Regions from separate parts of the Mesorhizobium sp. P3_B5 genome, predicted to be linked through region 1. Evidence: predicted binding sites of a transcription regulator. Region 1 holds the regulator's gene; each other region holds the start of a gene.

Region 1 (7,729 bases):
GCTGGTCGAGAATTTTGGCGTCAGGCCGGGCAACCGGGTGCTGATCCGCTCGGCCAACAATCCGGCCATGGTCGCCTGCTGGCTGGCCGCCACCAAGGCGGGTGCGGTCGTCGTCAACACCATGCCGATGCTGCGCGCCGGCGAGTTGGCCAAGATCGTCGACAAGGCGGAGATAACCCTGGCGCTGTGCGATGTCAGGCTGATGGACGAGATGGCGGCTTGCGCCAGGGACAGCCAGTTCCTGAAGCAGGTCGTGGGCTTCGACGGCACCGCCAACCATGATGCCGAACTCGATCGCGCGGCGCTCGACAAGCCGGTCGTTTTTGCCGCGGTGAAGACCGGCCGCGACGACGTCGCCCTGCTCGGCTTCACCTCCGGCACGACCGGCGTGCCGAAAGCGACGATGCATTTTCACCGCGACCTGCTGATCATCGCCGACGCCTATGCGCGCGAAATCCTCGAGGTGACGCCGGACGATATCTTTGTCGGCTCACCGCCGCTCGCCTTCACCTTCGGCCTTGGCGGGCTCGCCATCTTCCCGCTGCGCTTCGGCGCCGCCGCGACCTTGCTCGAACAGGCGACGCCGCCCAACATGGTCAACATCATCGAGACCTACAGGGCGACCATCTCGTTCACCGCGCCGACCGCCTATCGGGCGATGCTGAAGGCGATGGATGAAGGCGCCGACCTGTCGTCGCTGCGCGTCGCCGTTTCGGCCGGCGAGACGTTGCCGGCGCCGGTTTTCGAGGAATGGACGCAGAAGACCGGCAAGCCGATCCTCGACGGCATCGGCGCCACCGAAATGCTGCACATCTTCATCTCCAACCGTTTTGGTGACATGAAACCGGCTTCAACCGGAAAACCCGTTGGCGGTTATGAGGCGCGCATCGTCGACGACGAGATGCGCGAGGTGCCGCGCGGCACGACAGGCAGGTTGGCGGTGCGCGGCCCCACAGGTTGCCGCTACATGGCCGATATCAGGCAGAAGGAGTATGTCCGCGACGGCTGGAACCTCACCGGCGACACCTTTCTGCAGGATGAAGACGGTTTCTTCCACTTTGCTGCCCGCTCCGACGACATGATCGTCAGCGCCGGGTACAACATTGCCGGGCCGGAGGTCGAGGCGGCGCTGCTTTCGCATGCCGACGTCGCCGAATGCGCGGTGATCGGCGCCGAAGATATCGAACGCGGCCAGATCGTCGAAGCCCATATCGTGCTGGTGCAAGGCGTCTCAGCAAACCAGGAAACCGTCAAACGCCTGCAGGACCACGTCAAGGCAACGATCGCGCCTTACAAATACCCGCGCTCGGTGAAATTCGTCGACGCCTTGCCCAAGACGCAGACCGGCAAGATCCAGCGCTTCCGGCTGCGCGCGCCGAAAGGCGTTTGATACCAGCGCTCCCGATCAGGTGACAGCCGTCTTGACGGCGAAGCGCGCGTCCTTCCAGGCGCCGCTGCGCAGGATGTCTTCGAGCACCTCGACCGCCTGCCAGACATCGGCATAACCGACATAGAGCGGGGTGAAGCCGAAGCGCATGGTCGAGGGCGCGCGGAAATCGCCGATCACGCCACGCTCGATCAGCGCCCGCATGATCTGGTAGCCATGCTCGTGCGCGAACGAAATCTGGCTGCCGCGTTTATTGCCGTCGCGGGTGCTTTCCAGCGTCAGCCCGTAAGCGCTGCACTTGGCCTCGACGAGTTCGATGAACAGGTCGGCCAGCGCAATGCTCTTGCTTCGCACCGCCGTCATGTCGACATCGCTCCAGATGTCGAGCGCGCCCTTCAGCGTGCGCATCGACAGCACCGGTTGCGTGCCGCACAGAAAGCGGCGGATGCCAATGCCGGCGGCATAGCCCGGCTCGAAGGCGAAGGGCCTTGCATGGCCCCACCAGCCGGTGAGCGGCTGCTGGATGTCGGCCAGATGGCGCTCGGCCGCATAGATGAAGGCAGGGGCGCCCGGGCCGCCATTCAGGTATTTGTAGGTGCAGCCGACAGCGAAGTCGGCGTTTGCCTTGTCCAGTTCGACTGGCATCGCACCGGCGGTGTGGCAGAGATCCCAGACGATCAGCGCACCGGCATCCTGAGCCTTGCGCGTCAGCGCCGGCATGTCGCGCAGCTCGCCCGACTTGTAGTTGACGTGGTTGACCAGCACCACGGAGGTGCGTTCGTCGATCAGCTCTTCGATATCAGGCGCGTCGAAACCCGAAAGGCGCAGCTGAGTGTTCTTTCGCGTCGAGACCACGCCTTCGGCCATGTAGAGGTCGGTCGGAAAACTGTCACCCTCGGCGACGATGACCGGCCGCTCCGGCCGCATGGCCATCGCGGCGTGCAGCAGCTTGTAAATGTTGACCGAGGTCGTGTCACAGACCACCGTCTGGCCGGCGGCGGCGCCGATCAGGCGCCCAAGCTGGTCACCGAGCTCGAGCGGCATGTCGAACCAGCCGGCCGTGTTCCAGGCGCGGATCAGGTCATGCGCCCATTCCTCGGTCGCCGCCTTGCGCAACTCGTCGAAAGCGGCATGCGAGGCAGCCCCCAGCGAATTGCCGTCGAGATAGATCACTCCTTGCGGCAGCACAAAGCGGTCGCGCATGGCGCGCAGCGGATCCGCGGCATCCATCGCCTCGATGGCCGCCAGATCGGGAATTCCTGTCATGGTTTGTCTGCTCCCCCAACATTCGACGCAACGCCGGAACGACGGCATCCATCGGTCACCAGCGCTTTTCCACCACCTGGCATCGCGCGGCAAGGTTCCACCGATGACAAGCTGTCCGACCAGGTGCTGAAAATCAGGAGCCAAACCTGCCCAAGGTTGGCGTTTTGACTTCGTTTCGTTCACGGTGCATTAACCAAATCGCCCCGTCGATATGGCTGCAATTGCCCGCCATCTTTGCCGACTGACGGCCGATTCCAATGCCGCCTTTTGGGAACCCAGAGGCGGCAAACGGAAGCAGAATCAAGGCGATGAGGCGCGAACCGGTGAAAGCGCGGCGGTGCCGTTGGCGCGGCGGTATCGTTTCCAGAGCCCTAACATATTCATTAAACTTTAAACGGTTGCGGAACACAACTGGAACAGATAGTGTTTGTTCTGTGTTTGTTTTTCTGATTCTGGTTCGAAATCTCTGGTTCGAAACCCTTGGGGGCCGCCATGCTGACGCGCAAGCAACATGAACTTCTGATGTTCATCCATGAGCGACTGAAGGAGAGCGGCATTCCGCCGTCGTTCGACGAGATGAAGGAAGCGCTGGACCTTGCCTCCAAGTCAGGCATTCACCGGCTGATCACGGCGCTGGAAGAACGCGGCTTCATTCGCCGGCTACCCAACCGTGCCCGCGCCCTGGAAGTGCTGCGGCTGCCGGACTCGATCGCGCCCGGCCTCAACGCAGCGCGCAAATTCTCGCCGAGCGTTATCCAGGGCAGTCTTGGACAAGGCGGCCTCGGGCGGCAAATCAAGCCAGCGCCTTCGCGCATGCCTTCGGCCGGCAATGACGACGATGTGGTCGCCGCCGTGTCGATCCCGGTGATGGGACGCATTGCCGCCGGTGTGCCGATCGACGCCATCCAGCACCAGACGCATTCGATCTCGGTGCCACCGGACATGATCATGGGCGGCGAACACTATGCACTGGAGGTGAAGGGCGATTCGATGATCGAGGCCGGCATTTTCGACGGCGACACGGTCATCATCCGCAACGCCGATACCGCCAGCCCGGGCGAGATCATCGTGGCGCTGGTCGATGACGAGGAAGCGACGCTGAAGCGGTTCCGCCGCAAGGGCGCCTCGATCGCGCTCGAGGCCGCCAATCCGGCCTATGAGACCCGCATTTTCGGCCCGGACCGGGTCAAGGTGCAAGGCAAGTTGGTCGGGCTGATCCGCCGTTACTGAGCCGGCTTGACGGCTGATTTTTCGGGCTTCTTGTAGGGCGGTAGCCCCCTCGCTTCGCGAGAGAATTTTCGTTGGACGTGCCAGGGGCGGTATGGCTTGTCGACGGCAAAGTCGATCTCTGCCGGCCTGGTCGCCGATTGCGGATCGAAGAAGATGGCTGCGCTGCCCGAACGGGCAAGTTGTCGTTTGTTGACGACAAGGACCAGCGGATCGCGGCAAGGGTCATAGGCGGTGGCGTCGTCGATGACAATCAGGGTCGCGAAAGAGCAGGCTTTCCACGCGTTCTTGCGGTCTTCGACATAGGCGACGATCGCGCCGGAGGGATGCCGTGCAAGGCACAGCCCGGCTTTGCAATAGAAGGGCGAGCCTGGCGGCAATTCGGTCGGGTCGGCAATATCGAATTGTTCGCTGCTGTTGTCGAACGTCTCGGGCTCGACGATGGTTTCGGACTTTAGGGCGCGCTTCCAGTTGTCGGTCGTGAATTCGTTCGAACGCGCCCGGTTGAGGGCCAGCTCACCGCCGCCAATCGGCAGCGCAACCAGATGGGCGTCCTCGGAAATCAGCACGTCGGGCGTGCGTGTGTCGGAAATCGTCAGCAGGCCTGCGAGTGCAAATGGCAGTGCTGCCAGCCGAAGCCATGTCGTCGCCATGGTGGCGATGATCAGCGCGATGGTCGTCAGAAACACCGATTTGAGCGAGATCAACCCGACCGCATCGATCGGCGAGCGCTCCGAAATCCATGCCGACAGGGCGATCATCGCCGTCAGCCCCTTGCCCATCAAATACAGTGGTATTCCATCGGCGCCAAACGGCATCGCAAGGGCGCTGATCACGGCCAAAAGCATGACGACGGAGACGATCGGCATGATGGCCAGATTGGCGAACAGGCTGAGCGGCGACACACGCTGGAAATGCCATATGGCGAACAGCGCGGTGGCGCTGCCGGCGATGATCGAGGTCATGGCCAGACCGCCTGTCGCCAGCAGGAATTTTCGACTGAGGAAGGCTGGCAGTGAGCGCCGAGGCGGTGGTGACGTTGCCTTGCCCTCGCGGTAGTCGGACCAACCGGCATAGGCGCCGACCAGCGCCGCGGTGGCGGCGAAGGACATCTGGAAACTCGGGCCGACGACTTCGTGCGGCGACACCAGGATGACGGCGATGGCTGAGATCGCCAGATTGCGCATGGTGAGTGCTGCCCGATCGAACAGCACGGCGATCAGCATCACCGCCAGCATGATGAAGCTGCGTTCGGCTGCAACCACGACGCCTGAAATGACGAGATAGGCAGCGATGGAAATGAGCGCGGCAGCCGCGGCATATTTCTTGACCGGCCGGTGTGAGGAAAAATCCGGAAACAGGGCAAAGGCGCCGCGCAGCAGCGCCATGATGGTGCCGGCGACCAAGGCCATGTGAAGGCCGGAAATGGAGATGATGTGATAGATGCCGGTGCGCCGCATCGCCTCATTGATCTCTTCCGGGATGCCGGCACGCACGCCGACAATCAGTGCCGCGGCAATCTCACCTTCTGCGCCGCCGATTTTGCCCCTGATACGGTCTGCAATGTTCTCGCGCGCGTTTTCGATCGCGGAAGAAAGCCGTGCGGTAAGCCGCGGGGGGGCCACCGAGGCAATGGTTTTTGGGTTGCCGAGAAAGAAGCCGCTGGCGCCGATGCCGGAGTAATAGCTGTCGAAGGAGAAGTCATAGCTGTCCGGCCGCACCGGGCCGGTTGGCGCCATCAGCCTGGCATAACCGGTGATCAGGGAACCGGCGGTCATATCGGCGGGAACCGTGCGCGCCGAGAGCCTGACACGCTCCGGCGCGTAGCGCAGCTTGGGATAAGCGGTCGAGACCACGTCTAGCGTCAGCCTGACGCGGCCGCTTTCCATCTCCTCAAGGCTGACGACGCGCGCGGTCAGCCGTGTTTGAATCTCGGAACCGAGCATTTGCGTTCCGGCGCGCCAGGTCTCCAGCTTGGCGGCGACCACGCCGAGCGCGCACAGCATCGCAGCCATGCAGCACAGATGCGTCCTCGGCCACGACCGCGAGACAATGGAACAGGATGCCATCAGCATCACGAAGGCGATGGGTTGCAGAAAGCCCGGCTCGTTGGCCAGCGAGAAGTAGATGATCACGCCGGCGGCGAGAAAAACCGGCACCAGCAGGAAGGCGACGCCGCGGTCGAGTTCCGTGCCGGCGGCCACCGCGATGCCGCGGCGGATTGCGGGCAATGACGAACGGCGAAGCCTGCCGTGGAAGCGCAACACCGGACCGGTCGCGGGAGCTGGTACCGGCGTGGGACCATCGAGCGATGAAGGGGGGATGCCCAGGTCTGGCACCGGCAGCAAAACCGGCGTTTGCTCGACAAGCGGAACGTCGGCAAACAGCGACCGTTCGCTGACGCTTGTGGTCGCGCCATCGCTGTCGTCCACGCTGCGGCCTCGTCCAGCCATCGGGTCTGCCCCTTGCGCCCTAGACCTCCTATGCTACATGAACGCGCAACGCGCGAAAGTCCGCGAAACCACACCCGCTTCCTACGTTCCCCGAGAGTTCCATGTCCGACAAGGTCGTCACCCGTTTTGCCCCCTCGCCCACCGGCTACCTGCACATCGGTGGCGCGCGCACGGCGCTGTTCAACTGGCTCTATGCCAAGCACACCGACGGCACTATGGTGCTGCGCATCGAGGACACGGATCGCGAGCGCTTCAACGAGGCGGCTACCCAGGCCATTCTGGATGGGCTGACCTGGCTTGGGCTTTCCTGGGACGGCGAGGCCATATCGCAGTTCGAGCGTGCACCGCGCCACCGCGAGGTGGCCGAGGAGCTGGTGCGCCTGGGCAAGGCCTATTACAGCTATGAGACGCCAGCCGAGCTCGAGGCGATGCGCGAGGCGGCACGCGCCAAGGGCCTGCCGCCGCGCTACAATGGCCAGTGGCGCGACCGCGACCCCTCAGAGGCGCCTGCAGGCGTCAAGGGCGCCATCCGCATCAAGGCGCCGACCGAGGGCGAGACCGTCGTGCACGACCGCGTGCAGGGCGAGGTGCGCTTTCCCAACAAGGATCTCGACGATTTCATCATCCTGCGCTCGGACGGCAATCCGACCTATATGCATGCCGTCGTCGTCGACGATCACGACATGGGCGTCACCCACATCATTCGCGGTGACGATCATCTGACCAACGCCGCGCGCCAGACCGTCATCTACAACGCCATGGGCTGGGACGTGCCGTCAATGTCGCACATCCCGCTGATCCACGGCGCCGACGGCGCAAAACTGTCGAAGCGGCACGGTGCGCTCGGCGTCGAGGCCTATCGTGCCATGGGCTACCTGCCCGAGGCATTGCTCAACTATCTGGCCCGGCTCGGCTGGAGCCATGGCGACGACGAGATCATGTCGATCAAGGACATGGTTGCCTGGTTCGACATCGGCGATGTCAACAAGGGTGCAGCGCGTTTTGACTTCGCCAAGCTGGAGTCGATCAACGGCGCGCATATGCGCAAGATGGACGACAAGGCGCTGTTCGATATCTTCGTCGCCACTCTGCCCTATCTCGAAGGCGGGCCGGCGCTTGCCGCACGTCTCGACGACAAGCGCAAGGCGCAATTGATTGCCGCCCTGCCCGGCCTGAAAGAGCGTGCCAAGACGCTCGTGGAGCTGGTCGACGGCGCCGCTTTCCTGTTCGTCGAGCGGCCGTTGCCGATCGACGAGAAGGCAGCGCTGGTGCTGAATGCCGATGCACGCACGGTTCTGCGCGGCGCCCGCGCGGCACTGCAGACGGTTTCGGGCGACTGGACGGCCGCCAATGCGGAAGCCGCGATCCGCGACTACGCGCTGGCCGGTGGCCACAA
Region 2 (7,729 bases), 220 kb from region 1:
CATCGTCTCGGCGCTGAAGACGGTCTACGACCCGGAAATCCCGGCCGACATCTATGAACTCGGCCTGATCTACAGGATCGACATCGAGGACGACCGTTCGGTCAAGATCGACATGACGCTGACCGCGCCCGGCTGCCCGGTGGCCGGGGAGATGCCCGGTTGGGTGGAGAACGCCGTCGGCGCCGTCGAAGGCGTTTCCGGCGTCGAGGTCAACATGACCTTCGACCCGCCATGGTCGCCCGACCGCATGTCGGAAGAGGCGCAGGTGGCGGTGGGCTGGTACTAGGCAGACCAAGGCTGGCGCACTTGCGCCAGTGGTAAAACTTCACCATTTTAGGTGAGGAATCATTCGGCAGGCCTTGAACCTGCATGGAATGGAAGAGGAAAAAGAATGGGACGCTTCGCCGTCATCACGATGACCGAAAAGGCTGCCGACCGGGTGCGCGAGATCGTCGCCACGCGCGACAACGCGCATGGCATTCGCCTCGGCATCAAGAAGGGCGGCTGCGCCGGCATGGAATACACGGTCGATCTGGTGACCGAGCCGAACACCAAGGACGACCACATCGAACGCGACGGCGCGCATGTCTATGTCGCGCCGGAAGCCGCGCTTTTCCTGTTCGGCACCGAGATGGATTTCGAGCAGACGACGCTACGCACCGGCTTCACCTTCCACAACCCGAACCAGAGCTCGGCCTGCGGCTGCGGCGAATCCGTCGAACTGAAGCCGGCCGATCTGAAGGCTTTGGCCGAGGCGCGCGAGTCGGCTTGAGCTTCCTTCGCCCCGTTTACGGGGAGAAGGTGGCCCGAAGGGCCGGATGAGGGGCAGCGCCAGCGTCTCCAGAGCTAGCGCCGCCCCCTGCCGGCGTTCGTCATTCGAAAAGCCAAGCAATTGGCTTTTCGTCCGCTACGCGGACCACTCCTCACCTCCCCGTAAACGGGTGAAGGACACTATTCCACCCACATCCCCGTTCGTTTGTGCCAGTCGGCGATGGATTCCTCCGGGTAGACGTCGAAAACCTTGTCACCCTTGCCGATCACCGGCTCGACCCAAGTCGCCTTGTATTTCAGCATGATGTGAACCTTTTCAGGCGGTTCGGGCAGGTCCGTGTCGATCGCTGACGCAAAAGGATGGACCAGATCCGGCCAGGTCGGATCGTAGAGCCACAGCGCCGAGCCGCATTTCCTGCAGAAATTGCGCTCGCCAGTCGAAATCTCGCATGTGGGATGCTCGTCATCCTCGATCTCGGCCTTGTAGACGCCGAGGCTGCGCTTGCCCTTGATCTTCAGCGTTTTGTAGTCGGCGCCGAGATTGATGGCGAAGCCGCCGCCGCCCTGCTGCTTGCGGCAGATCGAGCAGTAGCACAGCATGAACGGCACCGGCGTATGGCTTTCCATCTCGAAATGGACGGCATCGCAGCGGCAGGACCCTTTGAGCAGAAGCGGCATGGCAAAACTCCAACGAATTAGCTTCAACCTGTCAGCATGGTTTTAGTTGCGGCAATGACAAGGCCAAATCCCGGTGACATGATCGCGGCATGGACAATGAACGCATAACCGAACTTTTCGACAGCCTTGGCCCGGTCAGCATCCGAAGACTGTTCGGCGGCAAGGGCATCTATTTCGACGGCGTCATCGTCGCCATCGTGCTGCGTGGCGAATTGAAGCTGAAGGCCGATGCGGAAAGTGCCCCCGACTTTGAAGCCGCCGGCTGCCAGCAATGGACCTATACCGGCTCAAGGCACGGCAAGCTGGTCTCGATGCCCTACTGGAGCATTCCCGACAGCGCCTTCGACGATCCCGACGAGATGACGGTCTGGGCGCGTCGGGCCTATGAGGCCGGATGGCGCGCCGGGAAGTAATCGCCTAGAGGGCTTTCGCGATCTTGGCCGCCAGCCGCGCATTGTTTTCGACCAGCGCGATATTGGTCTTCAGGCTCCTGCCGCCGGTGAGTTCGAGGATTTTTCCCAGCAGGAACGGCGTCACCGCCTTGCCGGTCACGTTCAGCGCTTCGGCTGCCTTCTGCGCCGCCTCGATGTAGCCGGCCATCTCTTCGGCTGGGATTTCGTGGTTTTCAGGCACCGGATTGGCGATCAGCATGCCGCCACTGAGGCCAAGCGCAGCCCGAGTCTTGTAGAATTGCGCGATCGCGTCGGCGCCATGCAAGGTCAGCGGCGCGCGGAAAGGCGAATGGCGCGACCAGAAGGCAGGCATCGTCTCGCAGCCATGGCCGACCACCGGCACGCCACGCGTTTCCAGCACTTCCAGCGTCTTTTCGATGTCGAGGATCGCCTTGGCGCCGGCCGAGACGACGATGACCGGCGTGCGCGCCAGCTCGTCGAGATCGGCGGAGATATCGAAGCTTTTTTCGGCGCCCTTGTGCACGCCGCCGATGCCACCGGTGGCAAACACTTTTATGCCGACCATATGCGCCGCGATCATGGTTGCCGCGACCGTGGTGCCGCCGGTGCGTTCCTCGGCGACCGCGAAGCCGAGGTCGGCGCGCGACAGCTTCATGGCGTCACCGGTCATCGCGAGCGACTCGCGCTCGCCGTCGGACAGGCCGATCTTGATGCGGCCGGCAACCACGGCGATCGTCGCCGGAACCGCGCCGCCATCGGCAATGATCTTTTCGACATTGGCTGCCATGGCGCCATTGTCGGGATAGGGCATGCCATGGGTGATGATGGTGCTTTCCAGCGCCACCACCGGGCGCCCAGCGGCCAGCGCCTGCGCCACCGGCGGGTGGATGTCGATGAAGGGGCGGGCGTTTTCCGGTGTCATGATGGTCTCCGATCTGGAGCGGCGCTCCAGCAACAAGAATTCGCCGGTCTCATGCCATTTCCTGCACATCCGGCACAAGGGCCAGCGCTTCGGCAAAGCTGGCCGCCGTGAAGGCCGGCACTGCGTCGGCACTTTCGATGGCGAGCGTCGCCGCCGCAACGCCTTCGCGCAGCGCTTCTCGCAATGGCAGGCCGCGCAGCAGCGCGGCGACCGTTGCTCCCGCCAGCGCATCGCCCGCGCCGGTGACGTCGGCGATTTTTCTGGGCGCAGGTGGTGCAATGGAGAACAGGCCGGCTTCGTCGAAGCCCAGCACCGGACCATCGCCCGCCGTCACCACGCCGCTCTTGAGGCCGACGCCCCTCAGGCCGTCGCCCAGGCCTCGCTCCGTGGCATCGGTGTTTGCCCCGGCCAGCACTATCGCCTCGCGGCGGTTCATGAACAGCAACGCCAGCCCGCCGAGCACCGGCATCAGCCGCACCACCTTGGCCGGCGAGATGGCGATGGCAAACACCGGCTTGCCATCTGCGAGCCCCACCAGGCGCTCCAGTGCAGTCGACGGCAGGTTTGCATCGCACAGGATCGCATCGGCGGCAGCGATTACCTCGCGCACCTTGGAGCGGCGGATCTGCTTGGGAAATGCCAGATCATACAACGCCATGTCGGCAAAGCCGACGATCAGCTCGCCGTCGCGGTCGAGCAGCGCCGTGTAGCTTGGCGTCGTGCGGTCGAGGAATACCGCCGACAGATCGGCAATGCCAGCCTTGGCGATGGCCGAAGACACCGTGTCTGCGGCCGCATCGCCGCCACGCACCGAAAGCAGCGAAGCCGAGACGCCGCGCCGCACGATGCTGCGCAGCGCGTTGAAGACGCCGCCGCCGACATCCTCGCGCATCGTGCCTGGATTGGACGCTGCCGGCACATACGGGCCGGCAACCTGGCCGCGCCGGTCGATATGGGCGCCGCCAACGGCCAGTATCTTTGCGGATTTCACCATGAAGGCGATATGACCTTTGTTATTCGTCGCGGACAAGCGCTAGGCTGTCGGACAGGAGCTTCGCGATCAAGGCAGCGATTCGGCAGGGCAAAACAAGCAACCGGCCTCGATTCATGCCGGACGCGTCGCCAAACCGAAATGTGAAACAAAAATAGAACAAATCCGGAAATCGATTGTTTTTCAGACATTTGATACCCCTTGCCAAACGAGAACAAAAAAGGTACAAACTCGACAGGGATTACGGATTGTCCGGCCTTCATTGACGACCAAGGGGTGATGTATCATGGCTCAGAATTCTTTGCGGCTTGTAGAGGACAAAGCGGTGGACAAATCAAAGGCTCTGGATGCGGCGCTGTCGCAAATCGAGCGTGCCTTCGGCAAGGGCTCGATCATGCGGCTCGGCGCCAACGAGCAGGTCGTCGAGATCGAGACTGTGCCCACGGGTTCGCTTGGCCTCGATATCGCGCTTGGCGTCGGTGGCCTGCCGCGCGGCCGCATCGTCGAGATTTATGGGCCGGAAAGCTCGGGCAAGACGACGCTGGCCCTGCACACGGTGGCCGAAGCCCAGAAGAAGGGTGGCATCTGCGCCTTCGTCGACGCCGAACACGCGCTTGATCCGGTCTATGCCCGCAAGCTGGGCGTCGATCTCGAAAATCTGCTGATCTCGCAGCCCGACACCGGTGAGCAGGCGCTGGAAATCTGCGACACGCTGGTCCGCTCCGGCGCCATCGACGTGCTGGTGGTCGATTCGGTGGCGGCGCTGACGCCGCGCGCTGAAATCGAGGGTGAGATGGGCGATTCGCTGCCCGGTCTTCAAGCGCGATTGATGAGCCAGGCGRTGCGCAAGCTGACCGCCTCGATCTCGCGCTCCAACACCATGGTCATCTTCATCAACCAGATCCGCATGAAGATCGGCGTCATGTTCGGTTCGCCGGAAACCACGACCGGCGGCAACGCGCTGAAATTCTACGCTTCGGTGCGCCTCGACATCCGCCGCATCGGTTCGGTCAAGGACCGCGACGAGGTCGTCGGCAACCAGACCCGCGTCAAGGTGGTCAAGAACAAGCTGGCGCCGCCCTTCAAGGTGGTCGAATTCGACATCATGTATGGTGAGGGCGTGTCCAAGACCGGTGAGCTGGTCGATCTCGGCGTCAAGGCCGGCGTGGTCGAGAAATCCGGCGCCTGGTTCTCCTACAATTCGCAGCGTCTCGGCCAGGGCCGCGAGAATGCAAAACTGTTCCTGCGCGACAATCCCGACACGGCACGCGAGATCGAGTTGGCGCTGCGGCAAAATGCCGGGCTGATCGCCGAGAAATTCCTCGAAAATGGCGGCCCTGAGCGTGGCGAAGACGACGGCTTCGAGGAAGAATCCGGCGCCATGTAGGATGCGGGCAATGTCCGCCTGAGTTTCTTCTTGAGTTCGCGTATCCCGATTGAGTTTGCGTATCAGTGTGTTTCAAACCGCCGGCCTTGAAGCCGGCGGTTTTGTGTTTTGGCGGCGAGGCAGGGCTGGTTCGACTGGCCCGCAAAGCCGCGATTTGGACCAATCCCGTGTTTCTGGACAGGCTGCGGTGTGACCGCTAAAAGGCCAAGTCCGTCCTCCAAGGGCAAAAATCTATTTTCCGCCGGGCCGACCGGCGGCTCTCCTAGAAAAGGCAGCATTCATGAGTGGCGTGAACGAGATCCGGTCGACATTTCTCGACTACTTCCGCAAGGAGGGTCACGAGATCGTCGCGTCGAGCCCGCTGGTGCCGCGCAACGATCCGACACTGATGTTCACCAATGCCGGCATGGTGCAGTTCAAGAACGTCTTCACCGGTCTCGAGAAGCGGCCCTATTCGCGCGCCTCGACCGCCCAAAAGAGCGTTCGCGCCGGCGGCAAGCACAACGACCTCGACAATGTCGGTTACACCGCGCGCCATCTGACCTTCTTCGAGATGCTCGGCAATTTCTCCTTTGGCGACTATTTCAAGGAACGCGCCATCGAGCTTGCCTGGAACCTGATCACCAAGGAATTCGGGCTGGACAAGGACAAGCTGCTGGTCACCGTCTATCACACGGATGACGAGGCGGCCGGCTTCTGGAAGAAGATCGCCGGCTTTTCCGACGATCGCATCATTCGCATCGCGACATCGGACAATTTCTGGGCGATGGGCGACACCGGTCCGTGCGGTCCGTGCTCGGAGATCTTCATCGACCGCGGCGAGCACATCTGGGGCGGTCCTCCCGGCAGTCCGGAAGAGGATGGCGACCGCTTCCTCGAATTCTGGAACCTCGTCTTCATGCAGTACGAGCAGGTGACCAAGCAGGAGCGCATCGACCTGCCGCGCCCGTCGATCGACACCGGCATGGGCCTGGAGCGCATGGCGTCCATCCTGCAAGGGGTGGAAAGCGTCTTTGAGACCGATCTGTTCCGCCATCTGATCGATGCGGCGTCGTCCGCCATCGGGCGCGGTCCCGACAAGGAGACGGTCGCGTCCTTCCGCGTCATTGCCGACCATCTGCGCTCGTCCTCCTTCCTGGTGGCCGATGGCGTGCTGCCGTCGAATGAAGGCCGTGGCTACGTGCTGCGCCGCATCATGCGCCGCGCCATGCGCCATGCGCAGTTGCTCGGTGCCCATGATCCGCTGATGTGGCGCCTGGTGCCGGCGCTGGTGCGCGAGATGGGCCAGGCCTACCCGGAACTGGTGCGCGGCGAACAGTTGATCACCGAAACGCTGAAGCTCGAGGAAACCAGGTTTCGCAAGACGCTGGTCCGCGGCCTCGGCCTGCTTTCCGAAGCGACGGAAACGCTCGGCGCCGGCGATATGCTGGACGGCGAAACCGCCTTCAAGCTCTACGACACTTATGGCTTCCCGCTCGATCTGACGCAGGATGCGCTGCGCCAGCGCAACATCTCGGTCAATCTTGCCGGCTTCACCGATGCGATGGAGCGGCAGAAGGCCGAGGCGCGCAAGCATTGGGCCGGCTCCGGCGACGCAGCCACCGAGACAGTCTGGTTTTCGGTGCGCGAGAAGGCGGGCGCCACCGAGTTCCTCGGCTACGAGACCGAACAGGCGGAAGGCCTCATCCAGGCGCTTGTCAGGGACGGCAAGACCATCGACGCCGCCAGCAAGGGCGAGGCGGTTGCGGTGGTCGTCAACCAGACGCCGTTCTATGCCGAGTCCGGGGGACAGATGGGCGACACCGGAATTATCTCCGGCGAAGGGTTTTCGATCGAGATCTCCGATACGCAGAAGAAGGCCGATGGGCTGTTCGTCCATCTCGGCAAGGTGGCCAGCGGCACCGTCAAGACGGGCGCGACCGTCGAGCTGAAGGTCGGCCATGCGCGCCGCTCCAGGCTGCGCGCCAACCACTCCGCGACGCATCTGATCCATGAGGCGCTGCGCGAGGTGTTGGGGACCCACGTCGCGCAGAAGGGCTCGCTGGTCGCGCCGGAGCGGCTACGCTTCGACATTTCGCACAACAAGCCGATTTCGCCTGAGGATCTCGAAGAGGTCGAGCGCATGGCCAACGAAATCGTCGTCCAGAACAGCCCGGTATCCACGCGCCTGATGTCGGTCGACGATGCCATTGCCGAAGGCGCCATGGCGCTGTTTGGCGAAAAATACGGCGATGAAGTGCGCGTCGTGTCGATGGGCACCGGCTTGCACGGCGCCAAGGCCAACCGGCCCTATTCGGTCGAGCTGTGCGGCGGCACGCATGTCAGGGCGACCGGCGATATCGGTCTGGTGCATGTCGTCTCCGACAGCGCGGTCGCCGCCGGCGTGCGCCGCATCGAGGCGCTGACCGGCGAGGCTGCGCGAAAGTATCTCGACGAGCAGGACCGGCGGCTGAAGGCAACCGCCGCGACGCTGAAGATTTCGCCGGCCGACGTGCCGGCGCGTGTCGAAGCACTGCTCGACGAGCGCAAGAAGCTTGAAAAGGAACTGACCGAGGCGCGCAAGAAGC
Region 3 (7,729 bases), on a different contig from region 1:
TGCTTTCGATCCGCTCCCTCAGGCCGGCGAGCCCAAGACCTTCGGTCCTTGCCGGATCGAAGCCCGGCCCGCCATCCAGCACTTCAACGAAAAGCTTGCCGGCTTTGATCCCGGCTTTCACCGCCTGGTTCCTGCCTTTTCCATGGCGGAAGGCGTTGTTCAACCCCTCCTGGACGAAACGATAGATGCTGATCTTCTCCGACGGGCCGAGTTCAGGCAAGCGGGAAGGAAGCGTCAGCGAAACCGAGGTCCCGGTCCGCCGTTCGTGCTCGGCGACGGCCAGCCGCAATATGTCCGGTACGGCCGCGGACTCAATCTGCGGCAGCACCAGCCCGTTGCAGATGCCGCGTATCTCGCTCATCGCCTCGCCAAGCGTGTTGTGGATGCCGGCAACCTCGGCCTGGCGCTGTTCGGCCGAGGCGGCGGGGTCGAGCAGCAAGGGGCTGCCCACGCGCAGCGCCGCCAGCGCCACGAGCTGGGCCGGCCCGTCATGGAGATCGGCGCCGATGCGCCTCAGATAGCGCTCGTTGATGGCCGTGGCACGGCGCGAGGCGTGCTGCACGCGTTGGCGCAGCGTCGAGTTCTGCGACAGCAGTGCCTGCAGTTCTGCGACCTTTGCTTCGAGCGCCGTGCGCTGCGTCTCGATGGTGCGGCTGCCGCGAAAGACGATGCCGGACAAGAGCGCAAGCGCCGCCGCCGTGGCGCCGGCCACCACCAGCCAGCTTTGCCACAGGGCAACATTCAGCGTCGTTTCGAAGTCCTCAGCGACCTCGTAGATCTCCGAGACGGCGACGACTTCGCCCGACCACGGTTCGCGCACCGGATTGTAGATTTCGAGCAGCGGTCCAGTCGCCGTTCTTTGCTCGTCCCGGCTTTCGGCATCGTCGTCGAGATTGTTGTACTGAGCCACGACATTGCCGCCAAAGGCGGCGACCAGGTTGGCATTCGGCTCGTACACCTTGCCGATCAGCGTCGTATCCTTGGCGTAGAGTATGGTGCCATCGCGCCGCCACAGCTTGAACGAGGCCAGCCGCTTGCCGAGCGCGCCCTGGTCGAGCGTCTCGTCGAGCGCCCGCTTGACGCTGTCGCTGAGCTCGCGGCTCTTGCGCATGTCCGGCAGCAGTGGCGCAATCACGCTGTCGACATAGAGCGCCGTGGTGGCGGCGGAGTTGCGGGTGACGCCTTGCCGGATCTGCGATGTCACCCACAGGCCGACCACCAGCATCACCGCCAGCAGGCCAACGCCGCCGGCAACGAGGAACTGCAACGCAAGCGACAGCTTGCTCCAACGCCGTAAGAAATCCTCAAGCAATCGTGCGATCCATCCTCATCTGTGCTTGTTATAGAGGCAGAACGGCGTTTGTGACATCTGCCTTTGTCTTGGCCGGGCTGGACTTTAGTCCGGCGCCATCGCGCCCCTCGGCCGCCGAAGCGCGACGACGGCTCTACAAACAGTCTGAATCGATATATGCCAAGGCTCGTTGCGCGAGATTTGCAAAGAGGCCGACAACGGTGCGTGACCCCTATCTGGTCGAAACAACGGTCGTCGTCGGGCTCGCCGCCATTTTGGCGCTTCTCGCCTGGTTCTGGCGGCAGATGCGTCGCCGTCGCAAGGCCCGGTATCGTGAGAATCCGGCGAACGACTACGCCGTGCGCCAGGATTGGTCGAGCAGTCGCGGCAACCTTAACCACTCGTCCTTCGTCTATTTCGATGTCGATCGCGATGGCAGCTACGGGCTCGGCGACCGGCCCATGGCCGGCGTCATGGTCAGGCTGCACGACGGCAGTGGCCGCTTTGCGTCTCAGGCTCGGACCAACCGCAGCGGCTTCGCCAATTTTCCTGTGTCGAGGAAACATCGCAAGGCGCCCATCCATTTGCCCGGCATTTACCGGTTCACGGTTTCGGTGCCGCCCGGCTGGCGCGCCAGCAGCGCCAACGAGGTCCAGTCGCAGCACTTTCAGCCGCTGCCGGGCTCGCCCACGGGAATGGTCAGCGAAGCGATGCTGCGGCCGGTCGGTCTTTTCCCGATACGGCGCCTCAGCGGGCGCGTGGCGGCAGCGGCGACCGTGTCGGTGGAGAAGAACGGGCAGGTGCTGGCCGTGCATCCGCTTGCCGATGCAGCCGACTTCCGCTTCGATCTCCCCGATGACGCCGACACCATCGACGTCGCCGGTCGCGGTTTTGCGCGCAGGCTGGCCCTGTCACCCTATCCGACCGATCTCGGCCTGCTCTCACCCGAAACCCCCGCCTTCGACAACACAGCGCCCTTGCAGACGATCGGCTTCGACGATGTCACCCCGCGCGAGTTCCGCAAGGTGCCGTCCGGCTATGCCGGGTTCGACTGGTTCAACCTGAATGCGATTTCGCGTGATTACCTCAAGGAGGCCGAGGGCTATGTCAACGGCAATGTCTCCGGAGACTACTCTTGCTACACCAGCAGCGGCCACCCGGCCGAGTTCGGCAGCGAAAAGCCTTTCGGCTTTCACTCCGTGCTTCTGACCGCGGCGTGGTTAAAGTCCGAAGGGGAGGTTGCCTTGGTGGAGAGCTGGCTTGGCGACCGGCTGATTGCCAGCGATGCCGTCATTTTGTCGGCGCTGACGCCCGTTCACTATGCCCCGATGCTCGCGCAAGTGACACGCGTGCGTCTTTCCACCAAGCACTATTGGCAACTCGTGCTCGACGACCTGGTGGTTGCCCGCTGAGCTTACACGTTGATCGAGTTGTTGCCGTTCGCCGTGACCTGCGAGAGCTTGCCCTTTTTGACCAGCACCGGCTTTGAATAGGCCTTCTTCATTTTCCTATTCTCCAATGGCGTGCGGCGCTATCACACCGCTCGTGCCTAGAAGCGTTTCGCGAGACACCACTCGCAAGCCGACTCAAAACAGCTGTTCGCCGCCGTTTAGCGCTGCGAATTCGTCCCGTTTTCCGCCGTAACCTGCGAAAGCTTGCCTTTTTTGACAAGCACGGGTTTTGAATAGGTCTTCTTCATGGGTTCCCACCCTCCAACGCAACACGATAATGCCAGATGGCTCGGTGCAGTCAACCTCACCGCGCCGGCGACCAAGTCCGGCATGCCCCTATCACAGTTCCTTCTCGGCTAGTTCCCTGAAAGCATCGGGCACGGAACGCGCCGCTTCCAGCGCCACCGTGCCGTAACCGACCGCCTGTTTGCCAAAGCGCAGGCGGATCTTGTCGACGGCGCGGTCGGCGCCAAAGCGCGCCAGGCCCTTTTTGGTGCCGGGTCTCTGCTTGTCGTCGGCAAGGCCGAGCGGCAGTTCGAGCTGCAGCTCGGCACTCTCCTCCAGATGCGATACCGAGATCGCCAGCAGTGAAATGGTCTTTTCCCCGGGGTAGGCGGCAAGCACGCCGCGCACCAGCTCCTCGGCGATCTCGGCCAGCATCAGCGTTGCCGAAATCGGCTGATCGAGGGTCACCGAGCGGGTCACGGCGCTGAGGTCGGCAAAGCGGACTCGCACCGTCACCGTGCGACCGGGCCGCGCTTTGGCTCTGAGCCGGCTGGCGACTCGGTCGGCCAGATGCAGCAGAACAGGGACGAACACATCGGCCTCGGCCGGTTTCCTGCCGAGCGCCGATTGCGCCCCGGCCGAATGCGCCCGCCGATGCGTCACCAGTTTTCGCGGGTCGCGGTTCCACGCCAGCGCGGCAAGCTTTTCGCCGGCGGCAGGCCCGAGCAGTCGCTCCAGCGCGCCGCTGTGCGTCTTCGCCAATTGGCCAATGGTCTCGACGCCGATCTCGGCCAGCCGCGCTTTGGTGGCCGGGCCGACGCCCCACATCAGACCGACCGGCAAATCATGCAGGAAGGCAAGTTCGCCGGCGGGATCGACCACCACCAGCCCGTCAGGTTTTGCCACTTGCGAAGCGATCTTGGCCAGGTGCTTGGTGCGGGCCACGCCGATCGAGATCGGCAGGCCGAGTTCTTGCCGCACCCGGTGGCGTATCGTGGCGGCGATCTCGGCCGGCGAGCCGAACAGATGCGTGCAGCCGGCGACATCGGCAAAGGCCTCGTCGATGGAAATGCGCTCGACCAGCGGCGTAAAATCGTCGAGCACTTTTATTGCCGCGTCGCCGAGCCGCTGGTAGTCGCTGAAATGGCCGCCAACGAAGATCAACTGCGGGCAGAGCTGCCGGGCGCGCCGTCCAGGCATGCCGCCGCGCACGCCAAAAACCCTGGCCTCGTAGGAGGCGGCGAGCACAACGCCGCCGCCGACGGCGATCGGCTTGCCCCTGAGCGAGGGGTCGAGCAGTTGCTCGACCGAGGCATAGAAGGCGTCGAGATCCGCATGGAGAATGGTGGGTTCCATCCCGACCGTTTCCTTGCGGCGCTGCAGCATTAGCCGCGTCTATTTTGAGGGGTGTTTTGCAGAACAAATACAGAACAAATCGTGCCCTATGTCAAGCGGAGATGCGGCGCCGCACCTTGACTGGCGCGGCGCCGGGCAATCAGCCCTTGATGAAAGGCGACGAGGTCGGCGTTCACCTCATCCTTCCGGGTGTGCAGATGCCGTGCGAACCGCCGCGCAACGAGATCGTCGCTCTGCGCAATGCCCTGGAAGACCACCACAAAGCCTGAACGCGGGTGCCGCATGTCCACTCCGACAGGCTCGCACGGATCCCTCCTGCGGGAACATTGTCGATCGCAGCCGCGTTGATAGTGCCGACGGGACGCTGTTTTGCGGGAGGCCTGACATGGGCCACTTTGAAATGATCGATCTTGTTTGCGTCGTCGCAGCCTGCACAAGCGACCGCTCTGCCGGGCGGGTTGTGTCGATGGCCAGGGCGGTGGAAGAATTGCGGGTGCTGACCGGGGATTTCGTCTCCTCGGATGAAGCGGCAGCGAATGCGCTGTCGGCAGTGGCGCTGGAGTGCGGCTGCGCGGTGTTGTTCGACGAACAGGCCGGGGCCGACATTTCGTGGGCGCCCTGGTCGCGGCCAAACTGAGGCCGCTAGGACCATAGTCTGATCGGTGTAGGACCTTTGCGTTCCAAATGGCCCAAACCCCTCCCGGCTATTCATATCACCCAGGAATTTCAAAGGGTTACGACGGTTTTTCGATTCGGATCGTCCGCCGCCGGCCACTTCGCTCGCGCATTGAAACCACATTTATCTAAAGTTTACCTATGGCATTAGCGATTTCTCATATTCCTCTGCATATCGGTTGGCGGCGGTGGCGATTCCCGGAGGAGATATCATGACATCCCGAAAGACCCTTTTTGCAGCGCTCGCAGCGTTCGCGCTGCTGGCATCTCCGGCCCTGGCTGGTGCTGGCGGCAACGGTGGTGGCCACGGCGGCGGCAACGGTCACGGCGGCGGCAACGGCAATGGTAATGGCGGTGGAAACGGCAACGCCGGCGGCAAATCCGGCAACAGCGGTTCGCACGGCAAGTCGGCGTCAGCCAAGGGGCAGGTGGCCAAAGCCGAGGCTGTTGCAAGCGTCGACGACACTGAGCAGACCGCCTCTGTGCCCAAGGAAAAGAATATCAACGCCAAGCTCGGCCGGTTGCACTCGCTGCAACGCAACATCAACGCCTATATGAATTCCAAGAGCAAGAAGTTCGCTGGCGTGCAGGCTTTCGTGACACAGTCGGCAGTAGCCAAGAACGCTCAGACCGCGGCAGATGCGGCGGCTGCGGCGGCGGCTGCGGCGGCGACTGAGGCCAATGCCAAGATAGCCGATCTGAACGCGAAGCTCGCTTTAGCGAATGCGCTTGACCCAGCTATTACGCCCGACAAGGACGCACAGATCGCGGATCTGGAAGCGCAGATCGCAGATCAGGAGCAAGCAATCGCCGATGCCGAAGCGGCGGCACAAACGGCGCAGGATGAAGCCGACGCAGCTGCTGCCGACATCCCGTCGCTCGACACAGCCCTTGCCGACATGGCCAACAAGCCCGTCGACACCGAGGTGACGGACTGGGCTAACGGCGTGCTGGCCGACAAGATCGACCAGATGGCCGCCAAGCTGGCTCCGGCGCCGTAAAGCCGATCGCGGTTGAAACGACTCAGTCGACGATCAAGCCGCCGGGTTCGCCCGGCGGCTTTTTTTGACGGCATGTTGGTACTGCCAATCTCCCCCGGCTGGCAGTGGGGCGCGTTGTTCCTCCGGCGTCAATGTTCCTGCATGCGATCATTAAGGGGAAAGGCGCTGCTAACCCTCGGTACGGCATGGAGTATCTGCATTTGCTGATATAGGCTTCCCGATGTCGGGGTTTTAACGGCATTGGGAGGACAAGAAATGCCTAAGGTTTCCGAACTCTTCTTCAAAACGGCCATCGTGTTTCTCATTCTGGGCATCGCCGCCGGTCTGCAGATGGCGATCTCGGGCGATCACGGCGCCTTCCCGGCGCACGCGCACATCAACCTGCTGGGATGGGTAACCAGTGCCATCTTCGGCGGCTACTACGCGCTCAATCCGGCAAAGGCCGAGCGCAAGCTCGCCATGATCCACTACGGCCTCTACACGCTTGGCATCGTGGTGATGTTGCCGGCTCTGTACCTGATGCTGCAGGGCAATCCGGCGCTTGAGCCGATCGTCGCAGGCGGCTCGCTCATCGTCGCCGCTGCCGTGCTGATCTTCGCCGTCGTGGTCTTCTCGTCCGAGGCGGAGCGCTCGGCCTCGGGAGTGCGGGCGGCCTCGCACTGAGGCCACTGCCCGCCACGCCACGACGCGTGGCCGGAACTGTCAACCCCGCGCTTCCCTCGGAGGCGCGGGCCAATCCTTGCTCGTGGCGGCCGCACCGATCGCGTGAACAGCGTTAACCACGTCGCCATGCCGGACCGAACCAACGGGCGTGCCGGCCGTTTCTCCTTATGGAAGATCGCCAACCGAGATTTCGCTGTCGCCCGGAGCCGTCCGGTACCTGGACGGTGTGGGATGACGTTGCCGACGCGCCAGCCAGCCTGGGAGGCTGCGCCCTTCTCGGCCGCACATGGGAGCGCGCCAAGGTCGCCCGCGATGTGTTGCGGCGGATTTACGACAATCACCTGGAGGCGCGATCGGTTCGCCGGCCACCGGCCCCGTCAGTGCAGCGTGTCGACGATCTGATCGCCTCGATTCGCACCCGCGCCCGCTCCGACACAAATGCGCATAGGACTTGACCGCCTTGGTTCAGCAACCGCAGGTACCTTGCTGGAGCCTGGGGCAGTGTACTTCTCGAACAACTGAGCTGATCTGAAAGTGCCTTGCAGCCGATGGTTGTCGCGCAGTTTATTACTGCGTCGCTGCTGGGCGTCATCTGTATTATTTCGTGATCGTCTGGCGCTGGAACCATCCATCGCAACCCACGTTCGGGCCTATTCGCGATGCCTCATTTATAGGCAGGCACGGGCATGCGAAGCGGGTGGGGCGGCAAAACAAGAGCGGGTTGGGGCAGGAGCAACATACCATGTCGAAACGAGAAATCGGAACATCCCCTGCCTTGGGGATGCGTGTCGCCGATCTGAAAGTCAGGATGCGAAACGCCCAGATTACCGAGCATGAAATGAAAACCTTCCACAAGGTCGCTGCCATCATGGGGAGCAACGACGGCTCCCTAGGCCTGGACACCGACGATCTGATCGCCGCGTCCTTCGTGACCGAAGCGCTGGGCGAGCCCACGTCGAATTGATAGCCGGTCACCACAACTGAAAAATACGAGCGCATGACCCGCGAGCGTCGGTTAGCCAGGCACCGTTGGAGCGCCCCTGCGTCCATTTGGACACAGGGGCGCT
Region 4 (7,729 bases), on a different contig from region 1:
CTGTCGTGCAGCTCGCCGGCCGTCATATCGGGTTCGATGGCGCACTTTTCAACCATTGCCACCGGACCGGTGTCCAGACCCGCTTCCATTCGCATCACCATCATGCCGGTCTCGGTGTCGCCAGCCATGATGGCGCGCTGGATGGGGGCGGCACCCCGCCAGCGCGGCAACAGCGAGGCGTGGCCGTTCAGGCAAGCGAGCCGTGGCGCTTCGAGAATGGCGTTGGGCAACAGCAATCCATAGGCGACGACCACGGCGACATCAGCCTGCAAGGTGCTGAAGGCCTGCTGCTCAGCCTCGCCTTTCAGCGACACCGGCGTCCGCACCTCGATATCAAGCCGTTCCGCCTCGCGCTGCACCGGCGATGGTGTCAGCTCCAGCCCTCGGCGACCAGCGGCACGCGGCGGCTGGGTGTAGACGGCAACGATCGCGTGCCCGGCCTCGGCAATCGCCCGCAGCGTCGGCACGGAGAATTCAGGCGTACCCATGAAGACGACGCGAAGGGGCATTTTTCTTCCGGGACCTTGCTTTGTGCCTGCGCTGTTAAGTCGGCTCAGGCTTCAAACGGGTTTACCAGCTTCAGGTCAAGTCCGTCGAAGTCGCGAACATTGCGCGTGGCAAGCGTGGCGTCATGCACCATGCAGATTGCGGCGATCATGGCGTCCTTGGTTTCAACAGGTCTGCCAGCCAGCCGTCTTGCGGCGGTAATGCGGCCATACTGTTCCGCAGGGACATCCCCGAAAGGCAGAATTCGGCCAGAGAATTCGCCCCTGATCCTGGATATGCTCTGCAGAAGGCCATCCCGGCGTACGGCCTCCTGGACGAGGTACGCTCCGAAATAGAGCTCTGCAAAAACAATGGTGGAAAGAAAAAGTGTCGCCGGTTCTTGGTCATTCAACCAGGCGAGAACGTTTTGGCTTCGCTGCCGGGCCAGCACGTCCGAGATGACGTTTGTGTCCAGTACGATCATTCCGGTCAACGGAAATCAGGCGGTCCACGGTCGGCCTCGCTTCGCGACTTCGTTATCTCCTGAATTTCGTCGTCGGTGAAACTATCATCGCCAACGAGGGAATAGAGGCGATCCCCGGCTTTTTCAGTGCCGGCACGCTGTGTTGCAAAACCCTTCTGGATCAAAACGACCGCTTCCTCGGAAAGGCTGCGCCTGTTCAGCCGCGCACTTTCCTCAAGTCGCCGTTTCAATTCCGGATTGATCCCACGGATCAGCATGTCACCCATTGGCATCTCTCTGTTTGATATCATTGATATCACGGCAGGCCGACATTTTCAATCGAAGGTTTGTAGACCAGAGCAGCTGAGGCTGACGGCTAGTCGGCACACGGGCAAAGCCCTATCCCACCAGCTTGCCTGGCACCTTGTCCCTGGCGAGCTTCTTGAACTTCTTCACCACCATGTCGCGCTTCAGCTTCGAGATGTGGTCGATGAACAGCACGCCATTGAGGTGGTCGATCTCATGCTGCAGGCAGGTCGCCATCAGCCCTTCGGCTTCGAGTTCCTGCGACTTGCCGTCGCGGTCGAAATATTTCACCCGCACGGCCGCCGGCCGCTCGACCTCGGCATAATAGTCCGGGATCGACAGACAGCCTTCCTCATAGACCGAGCGCTGGTCGGCGCTTTCGAGGATTTCGGGATTGATGAAGACATGCGGCGCCGGTGTCTCGTCTTCCTTGGCAAGGTCGATCACCAGCATGCGCAGCGGTTCGCCGATCTGGATTGCCGCAAGGCCGATGCCGGGCGCGTCATACATGGTGTCCAGCATGTCGCCGGCCAGTTTGCGCAAGGCGCCGTCGACGCGCTCGACCGGCTTGGAAAGCTGGCGCAGGACGGGATCGGGAAGGATGATAAGCGGCTTGATCGACATGCTTTCTCACCTAAGACCTCGCGCGAAAAGCGTCAACCGGGGCGCTTGCGGTGTCGTTCACGTTTTGATCTGTGCCGGCGGGCCGAATCATCTATGCTGCCCAAATGAATGATCTGACATCAATCCTTTCCGAGCCTGTTGCCCGGCTCGGCGCCACGACGATCACGCTCGGTCATGCGCTGGCGTTCGGGGCGATGCTGTTTCTAGGCCTGTTTCTGGCACTGGTCGTTGCGCTGTGGCGGTCGGCCAAGGCGCGGACCATCGCCGCCGCGGAGGCAGCCGACCATGCCCGCGACGCCGAGGCGCGGATGGCCGGCATCCTGCAAAGCCAGAACGAGATGCAGGGCCGCATGGGCGCCATCGCCGACGTGTTCGGGGCAAGACAGGCCGAGCTCAACCAGTCGATCGGACAGCGCCTCGACGCGATGACCGGCCGCCTCGGCCAGACCATGACCGAGCAGACGAAATCGACGCATGAGAGCCTGGCCAAACTGCAGGAGCGGCTGGCGGTGATCGACACCGCGCAAGGCAACATCCAGTCGCTCGCCGGCCAGGTCGTGCAGTTGCAGGCGATCTTGTCCAACAAGCAGACGCGCGGCGCCTTCGGCCAGTCGCGCATGGAGGCGATCGTCGCCGACGGCCTGCCGATGGGCGCCTACGAGTTCCAGGCGACGCTGTCGAATGGCAGCCGGCCCGACTGCCTGGTGAAGATGCCGAACGGCGCGCCGTCGCTGGCCATCGACGCAAAATTTCCGCTGGAGGCCTGGAACGCCATCCGCGCCGCCGATGGCGCCGATCTACAGAAGGTGGCCGCGCAGGCCTTCCGCCGCGACATCGAGATCCATGTCCGCGATATCTCGGAAAAATACCTGATCCAGGGCGAGACGCAGGACACCGCCTTCATGTTCGTGCCGTCGGAATCGGTGTTCGCCGAAATCCACGAGAATTTCGATGCGCTTATCCAGAAGGCGCACCGCGCCCGCGTCATCATCGTTTCGCCGTCGCTTTTGATGCTGTCGATCCAGGTCATCCAGGCGATCCTCAAGGATGCCCGCATGCGCGAGCAGGCGCATCTGATCCAGGGCGAGGTGATCCGGCTGATGGAGGATGTCGCGCGCGTCGACGAGCGGGTGCGCCGGCTGCAGACGCATTTCACCCAGTCGGCCAAGGACATCGACGACATTCTGGTGTCGACGTCGAAGGTGACCAAGCGCGGCCAGAAGATCGAGGCGCTGGAGTTCGGCGTGCAGCCTGGCGAAGGTGATGCAGGCACGGCCCAGATTGCACGGCCGGCGGTAGCGAAAGCCGAAACGCGCGTCGCCGATTCCAAGACCGGGCAGCTCAGGCTACGGGTCGTCGAAGGCGACGACTGAGAAGATGCCGCGCGGGACTACTGCTCCTCCACGACGCTGATCCCCTCGAATTCCGGAAGCCAGTGCAGCGCCGACCGGTGCCACTTCTGTTGTGTCGGGACCAGATCCTCGCGCTGCCGCGCGGTCCCCGCTCTGATCCCATACACCTTCGGCCCGTCGCCAACCGACGTCGCGTAGAGATGCGAACCGCAGTCGCCGCAAAAGCCCTGCGCGCGCTTGGCGCCGCTCGACCCCGTCTTGATATAGACCTTGGGCGTGCCCCTGGTAATCCGGTACCGGCTCTCAGGCGCGGGAACGGTGACGCGAAAGGCCGTGCCGGTCAGTTGCTGGCAATCCGTGCAATGACAGATAGAGGTCTTTTGCGGGTCGACCTCCGCCTCATAAGTGATGGCGCCGCAATGGCAACCGCCGTCGATCTTCATCCTGGTTTCCTCCCGAAATCCGTCCTGTAATCTTAGCGCGGCGGGGTCGTCAGGCAATGGCCGGCGGCTAGTCCAGAGCCTCTCCGGCCGCTGCCTCAACCGCCTTGCGCCGCCGCTCCCAGGTTCCGGTCGTCTGCGGCTTGACGAACAGCCGGGTTATCTCGGGCATTTCCTTTTTCAGCCGGGCTTCGATGCGCTCGACGCAGGCCTCGATCTCGGGCGCCGCCAAATGATCCTCGAACTCGATGCTCAGGCCGGCGACGATTTCCCGGGGACCCATATGCAACGTCAGCACGCCGTTCGCCCGCTGCACCGCCGGGTCTTGCTGGGCGATGGCCAGCACTTGTTTCTGCACCTCGGGCGACGCCGGTTCGCCCAACAGCAGGCTCTTGCTTTCACGCGCCAGGAAGATCGCGGTGGCGCCGAGGATCAGAGCGATGCCGATCGAGGCCGCGCCGTCGAGTTGCGGCATCCCCAGCAGCTCCGCCGCCAGTATGCCGGCAAAAGCGACGATCAGGCCGAGAAGGGCCGCACTGTCCTCGAACAGCACGGTGTAGACGCTGGGGTCCTTGCTCGATTGCACCGCTCGCAGCCAGCCCTGCCTGCCCTTCTGCTTGCGGAACTCCTTCAGCGCCACCCACCAGGAACTGCCTTCGAAAAGGAACGACAGGCCAAGCACGATGTAGTTCACCATGGCATTGGCGACCGGCTCGGGCGCCAGCATGTGGATCACGCCTTCGTAGAACGACACGCCGGCGCCGAGCGCGAAGACCAGCAGTGCAACAATGAAACTCCAGAAGTAGAGCTCGCGACCATGACCGAGCGGATGCGTGCGGTCCGGCGGACGCGCGGCGCGGTGCATGCCGTAGAGCAGCAGGCCGCCATTGCCGGTGTCGACCAGCGAGTGCACGCCTTCCGACAGCATCGCCGAACTGCCGGTGAAGAAGGCGGCGGCGAATTTGGTCAGCGCGATCGCGAGATTGCCGGCGAGCGCCGCGTAGATGACCTTTTTCGACCCGCCATGCGCCGCCATGGTGTGTACTGTCCTGGTTGATGTCTTGAGCTTAGCGGAGCACCCGCCCAAGCTCCACAGCCATTCACAAGGCGGGCTTGCAGATGCGCCTACTCGACGATTTCGTCGGTCCACACCTTGAAGCCGGTGAGCAGGCCCGGGCCGAAAATATGGGTCAGCGGCACGTCGGCTGCGTCGCGGCCGGAGGCGATCAGGATGCGGCCGATGCGCGGTGCGTTGTTGCGCGGATCGAAGACATGCCAGCGACCGCCGAGATAGACCTCCATCCAGGCGGCGAAGTCCATACTCGCCCAGGGTTTGGGCAGGCCGATGTCGCTGATGTAGCCGGTGCAGTAGCGCGTCGGGATGTTGAGCGCGCGGCAGAAAGTGACGGCAAGATGCGCGAAGTCGCGGCAGACGCCGCTTTGCTCGCGATAGGCTTCGGCGGCGGTGCGCGTCGGCCGCGCATTGCCGTAACTGAAGACGATGTGGTTGTGGACGAAATCGCAGACCGCCTGCACGCGTGCAATGCCGAGCGGTGTGTGACCGAACAGCCGCCAGGCTTCGCTGGCCAGCAGGTCGCTCTCGCAAAAGCGGCTGGGCAACAGGAACAAAAGCGTGTCCGACGGCAGGTCGCGCACCTCATGCTGCCAGGCCATCAGGTCGCCCATTTCGAACGTGCCGGGGTCGCGGATCACCGCATCGGTGCCGAAGGTGAAGCGGCCGGGCGGGGCGACAAAACGGTTGCACCAATTGCCGAAACTGTCGCGGTAGCTCTGGATCGGCACCGGCGGATTGGAGGTCAGGAAATCCGGGCGCTCGAGATCGGATGCTCTGCTATAGTGGACGTTGAGCATCGCGATCAGCGGCGTTTCCTGCGGAAAGTCGAAGCTCATCTCGCAGCCGATGTGGATTCGCATCTTTGTCCTGACCGGCCTGCCTGATCATCACCCGGCGAAGGCACGGGCCGATGCTGCAGTGCGAAGACAACCATGACACGGACCGACATGGTTTACGAGCAAATTAGAAACCGGTTGAAAGCGGCCGGCTGGCGGTGGCGACAGGGGCTAGCCTCTTGCAGTCGGGCGTTTCTCTTGTTTCACTTGCCTTCTCACAATTGGAGGAACGAATCATGGCTAAAGGTGCGATGAAAGCGGGCAAGGAAGCCCGCAAGCCGAAGAAGGACGCCAAGAAGCCCGCCGCGGCCCCGGCCCTGAAGGCGCCGCCGGTCAAGGCGATGAAGCTGAAGGAGCGGTAGGCCTCGGCCATCCGTTTCGGTAAAGGTTTTACCGGCGGTGCTCAGGTGCCGCCGGCGCTGCTGTTGATTGACCCCACGCAAGTTTCTATATCCAGCCCGACGAAGACGACTTCGCGCTTTCCCCAAAACGGCCGGGACGACCCGCCAATCTTTGCTTGAGCATCGGATTTTCGGTTCCGATGCCCCGATGGAGCGCTCCGATGTCGTGGATACTTCTTTTCTTTGCCGGCCTGTTCGAGATCGGCTGGGCGATCGGCCTCAAATACACCGACGGATTCTCAAGACCGCTGCCGACCGTGCTGACCGTCGCCTCGATGATCGTCAGCCTGACCTTGCTCGGCCTGGCGCTGAAGACGCTGCCGGTCGGCACGGCCTATGCGGTGTGGACCGGCATCGGCACCGTCGGCACGGCGCTGCTCGGCATCTGGTTGCTGGGCGAGCCGGCGACGGCGATCAGGCTGGGCTGCATCGGGCTGATCGTCTGCGGCATCATGGGGCTGAAGCTGGCGGCCTGACCATACCGACAGACAAACACATTCAGGGCCGCTCAAAAGCGACCCCGATCCTCGAAGCAGATGCTTCGTTAGCCTTGAGGCTAGCGGGCGGAGAAGCCCGGAGGCGTCCTGCCGGTACGCTGCTTGCGCGCCGCATAACGCGCGTCGCGCTTGGCCTTGCGTTCGGCCTCGTCGGCGAGCAGGCGAGCAATACGCTCGTTCTCGTCGGCTTCCCGGATCTTTGCTTCCGCCTGTGCCGCTTCTTCGGCGGCGATACGCGCCGCTTCGGCTGCTGCCTCGCGCTCGGCCTTCTCGACCGCCTCGCGTGCCAGCTTTTCCTGCTTCAGCCGGGCCTTTTCAGCCTCGCGGATTTCGCGGGCCTCGAGGATCGCCTTGCGTTCGGCCTGTCGCGCCAGCACCGCTGGATCGTCTGCCGCCGGCTTTGACTTGAAGCGCTCCAGAAGCGCCTTCTTTGCCTCGTTTGCGGCGTTGCGCCGCTCGAAAACGTCTTTTTCCCTGTAAATAGCCAAGTCCACTTCCCTGAAGTCAATTCGCGACGCTTACATACGCGCGAAAACCGAGAGTTCAAGCGCCAAAACGGCATGGCAGCCATGAAATTGCTGGCTGTTGCAGCCGGGAGACGCCTTTTCGAGGCGAAACCGACATGCACTGTTCACCGTCCGCCCCTCTGGCGGCGAGGCGGACGCATCGCTACCTCTAGGGCAACAATCAAAACATTGGATGACACGTCATGGAACTCGGTCTCTATACTTTTGCCGACGTCAGCCCCGAACCCGGTCCCGGCGCCATTGGACCGCACCCGCGGCTGCGCAATCTGATAGAGGAGATCGAGCTCGCCGACGAGGTCGGGCTCGATGTGTTCGGACTGGGCGAGCATCACCGCCCCGACTATGCGGCCTCGGCGCCGGTCGTGGCGCTGGCCGCGGCGGCCGAGCGCACAAAGCGCATCAAGCTGACCAGCGCCGTCACCGTGCTGTCGTCCGACGATCCGGTGCGCGTGTTTCAGCAGTTTGCGACACTCGACCTGTTGTCGGGCGGGCGGGCCGAGATCATGGCCGGGCGCGGCTCGTTCATCGAATCCTTCCCGCTGTTCGGCTACAATCTCGAAGACTATGACGAGCTCTTTGCCGAAAAGCTCGATCTGCTGCTCGCCATTCGCGACAGCGTCAAGGTGAGCTGGTCCGGCAATCTGCGGGCAGCGATCAACGATCGCGGCGTCTATCCGCGTCCCTTCCAGGACAAATTGCCGATCTGGATCGCCATTGGCGGC

Evidence for each region. Region 1 encodes LexA, which represses DNA repair genes until DNA is damaged. Its sites were predicted from a motif close to TGTTCNNNNTGTGTTCNG; they were not measured.
Region 2: the regulator LexA is predicted to act here: its motif matches at 3,920-3,937, upstream of recA (recombinase RecA).
Region 3: the regulator LexA is predicted to act here: its motif matches at 4,383-4,400, upstream of dinB (DNA polymerase IV).
Region 4: the regulator LexA is predicted to act here: its motif matches at 1,934-1,951, upstream of AC1DVW_RS05040 (DNA recombination protein RmuC).

What each region holds. Positions count from the first base shown of each region.
Region 1 is NZ_JBFUGR010000005.1:430,150-437,878, reverse strand. Features, by position in the region: gene AC1DVW_RS16375 (AMP-binding protein) at 1-1,390, shown strand, start outside; gene kynU (kynureninase) at 1,406-2,653, opposite strand; gene lexA (transcriptional repressor LexA) at 3,146-3,883, shown strand; gene AC1DVW_RS16360 (ComEC/Rec2 family competence protein) at 3,877-6,333, opposite strand; gene gltX (glutamate--tRNA ligase) at 6,435-7,729, shown strand, end outside.
Region 2 is NZ_JBFUGR010000005.1:212,532-220,260, forward strand. Features, by position in the region: gene AC1DVW_RS15205 (SUF system Fe-S cluster assembly protein) at 1-286, shown strand, start outside; gene sufA (Fe-S cluster assembly scaffold SufA) at 392-772, shown strand; gene AC1DVW_RS15215 (GFA family protein) at 952-1,449, opposite strand; gene AC1DVW_RS15220 (TfoX/Sxy family protein) at 1,539-1,862, shown strand; gene AC1DVW_RS15225 (pseudouridine-5'-phosphate glycosidase) at 1,867-2,784, opposite strand; gene AC1DVW_RS15230 (carbohydrate kinase family protein) at 2,834-3,778, opposite strand; gene recA (recombinase RecA) at 4,062-5,162, shown strand; gene alaS (alanine--tRNA ligase) at 5,443-7,729, shown strand, end outside.
Region 3 is NZ_JBFUGR010000001.1:518,757-526,485, forward strand. Features, by position in the region: gene AC1DVW_RS02520 (sensor histidine kinase) at 1-1,279, opposite strand, end outside; gene AC1DVW_RS02525 (hypothetical protein) at 1,513-2,703, shown strand; gene dinB (DNA polymerase IV) at 3,082-4,323, opposite strand; gene AC1DVW_RS02535 (hypothetical protein) at 4,425-4,592, shown strand; gene AC1DVW_RS02540 (hypothetical protein) at 4,709-4,960, shown strand; gene AC1DVW_RS02545 (hypothetical protein) at 5,187-5,999, shown strand; gene AC1DVW_RS02550 (hypothetical protein) at 6,255-6,662, shown strand; gene AC1DVW_RS02555 (hypothetical protein) at 7,405-7,626, shown strand.
Region 4 is NZ_JBFUGR010000002.1:10,795-18,523, reverse strand. Features, by position in the region: gene fmt (methionyl-tRNA formyltransferase) at 1-509, opposite strand, end outside; gene AC1DVW_RS05055 (PIN domain-containing protein) at 554-970, opposite strand; gene AC1DVW_RS05050 (FitA-like ribbon-helix-helix domain-containing protein) at 976-1,236, opposite strand; gene def (peptide deformylase) at 1,349-1,879, opposite strand; gene AC1DVW_RS05040 (DNA recombination protein RmuC) at 1,984-3,252, shown strand; gene AC1DVW_RS05035 (GFA family protein) at 3,270-3,674, opposite strand; gene AC1DVW_RS05030 (cation diffusion facilitator family transporter) at 3,742-4,707, opposite strand; gene AC1DVW_RS05025 (transglutaminase-like domain-containing protein) at 4,797-5,606, opposite strand; gene AC1DVW_RS05020 (hypothetical protein) at 5,819-5,944, shown strand; gene sugE (quaternary ammonium compound efflux SMR transporter SugE) at 6,145-6,459, shown strand; gene AC1DVW_RS05010 (DUF6481 family protein) at 6,540-6,968, opposite strand; gene AC1DVW_RS05005 (LLM class flavin-dependent oxidoreductase) at 7,190-7,729, shown strand, end outside.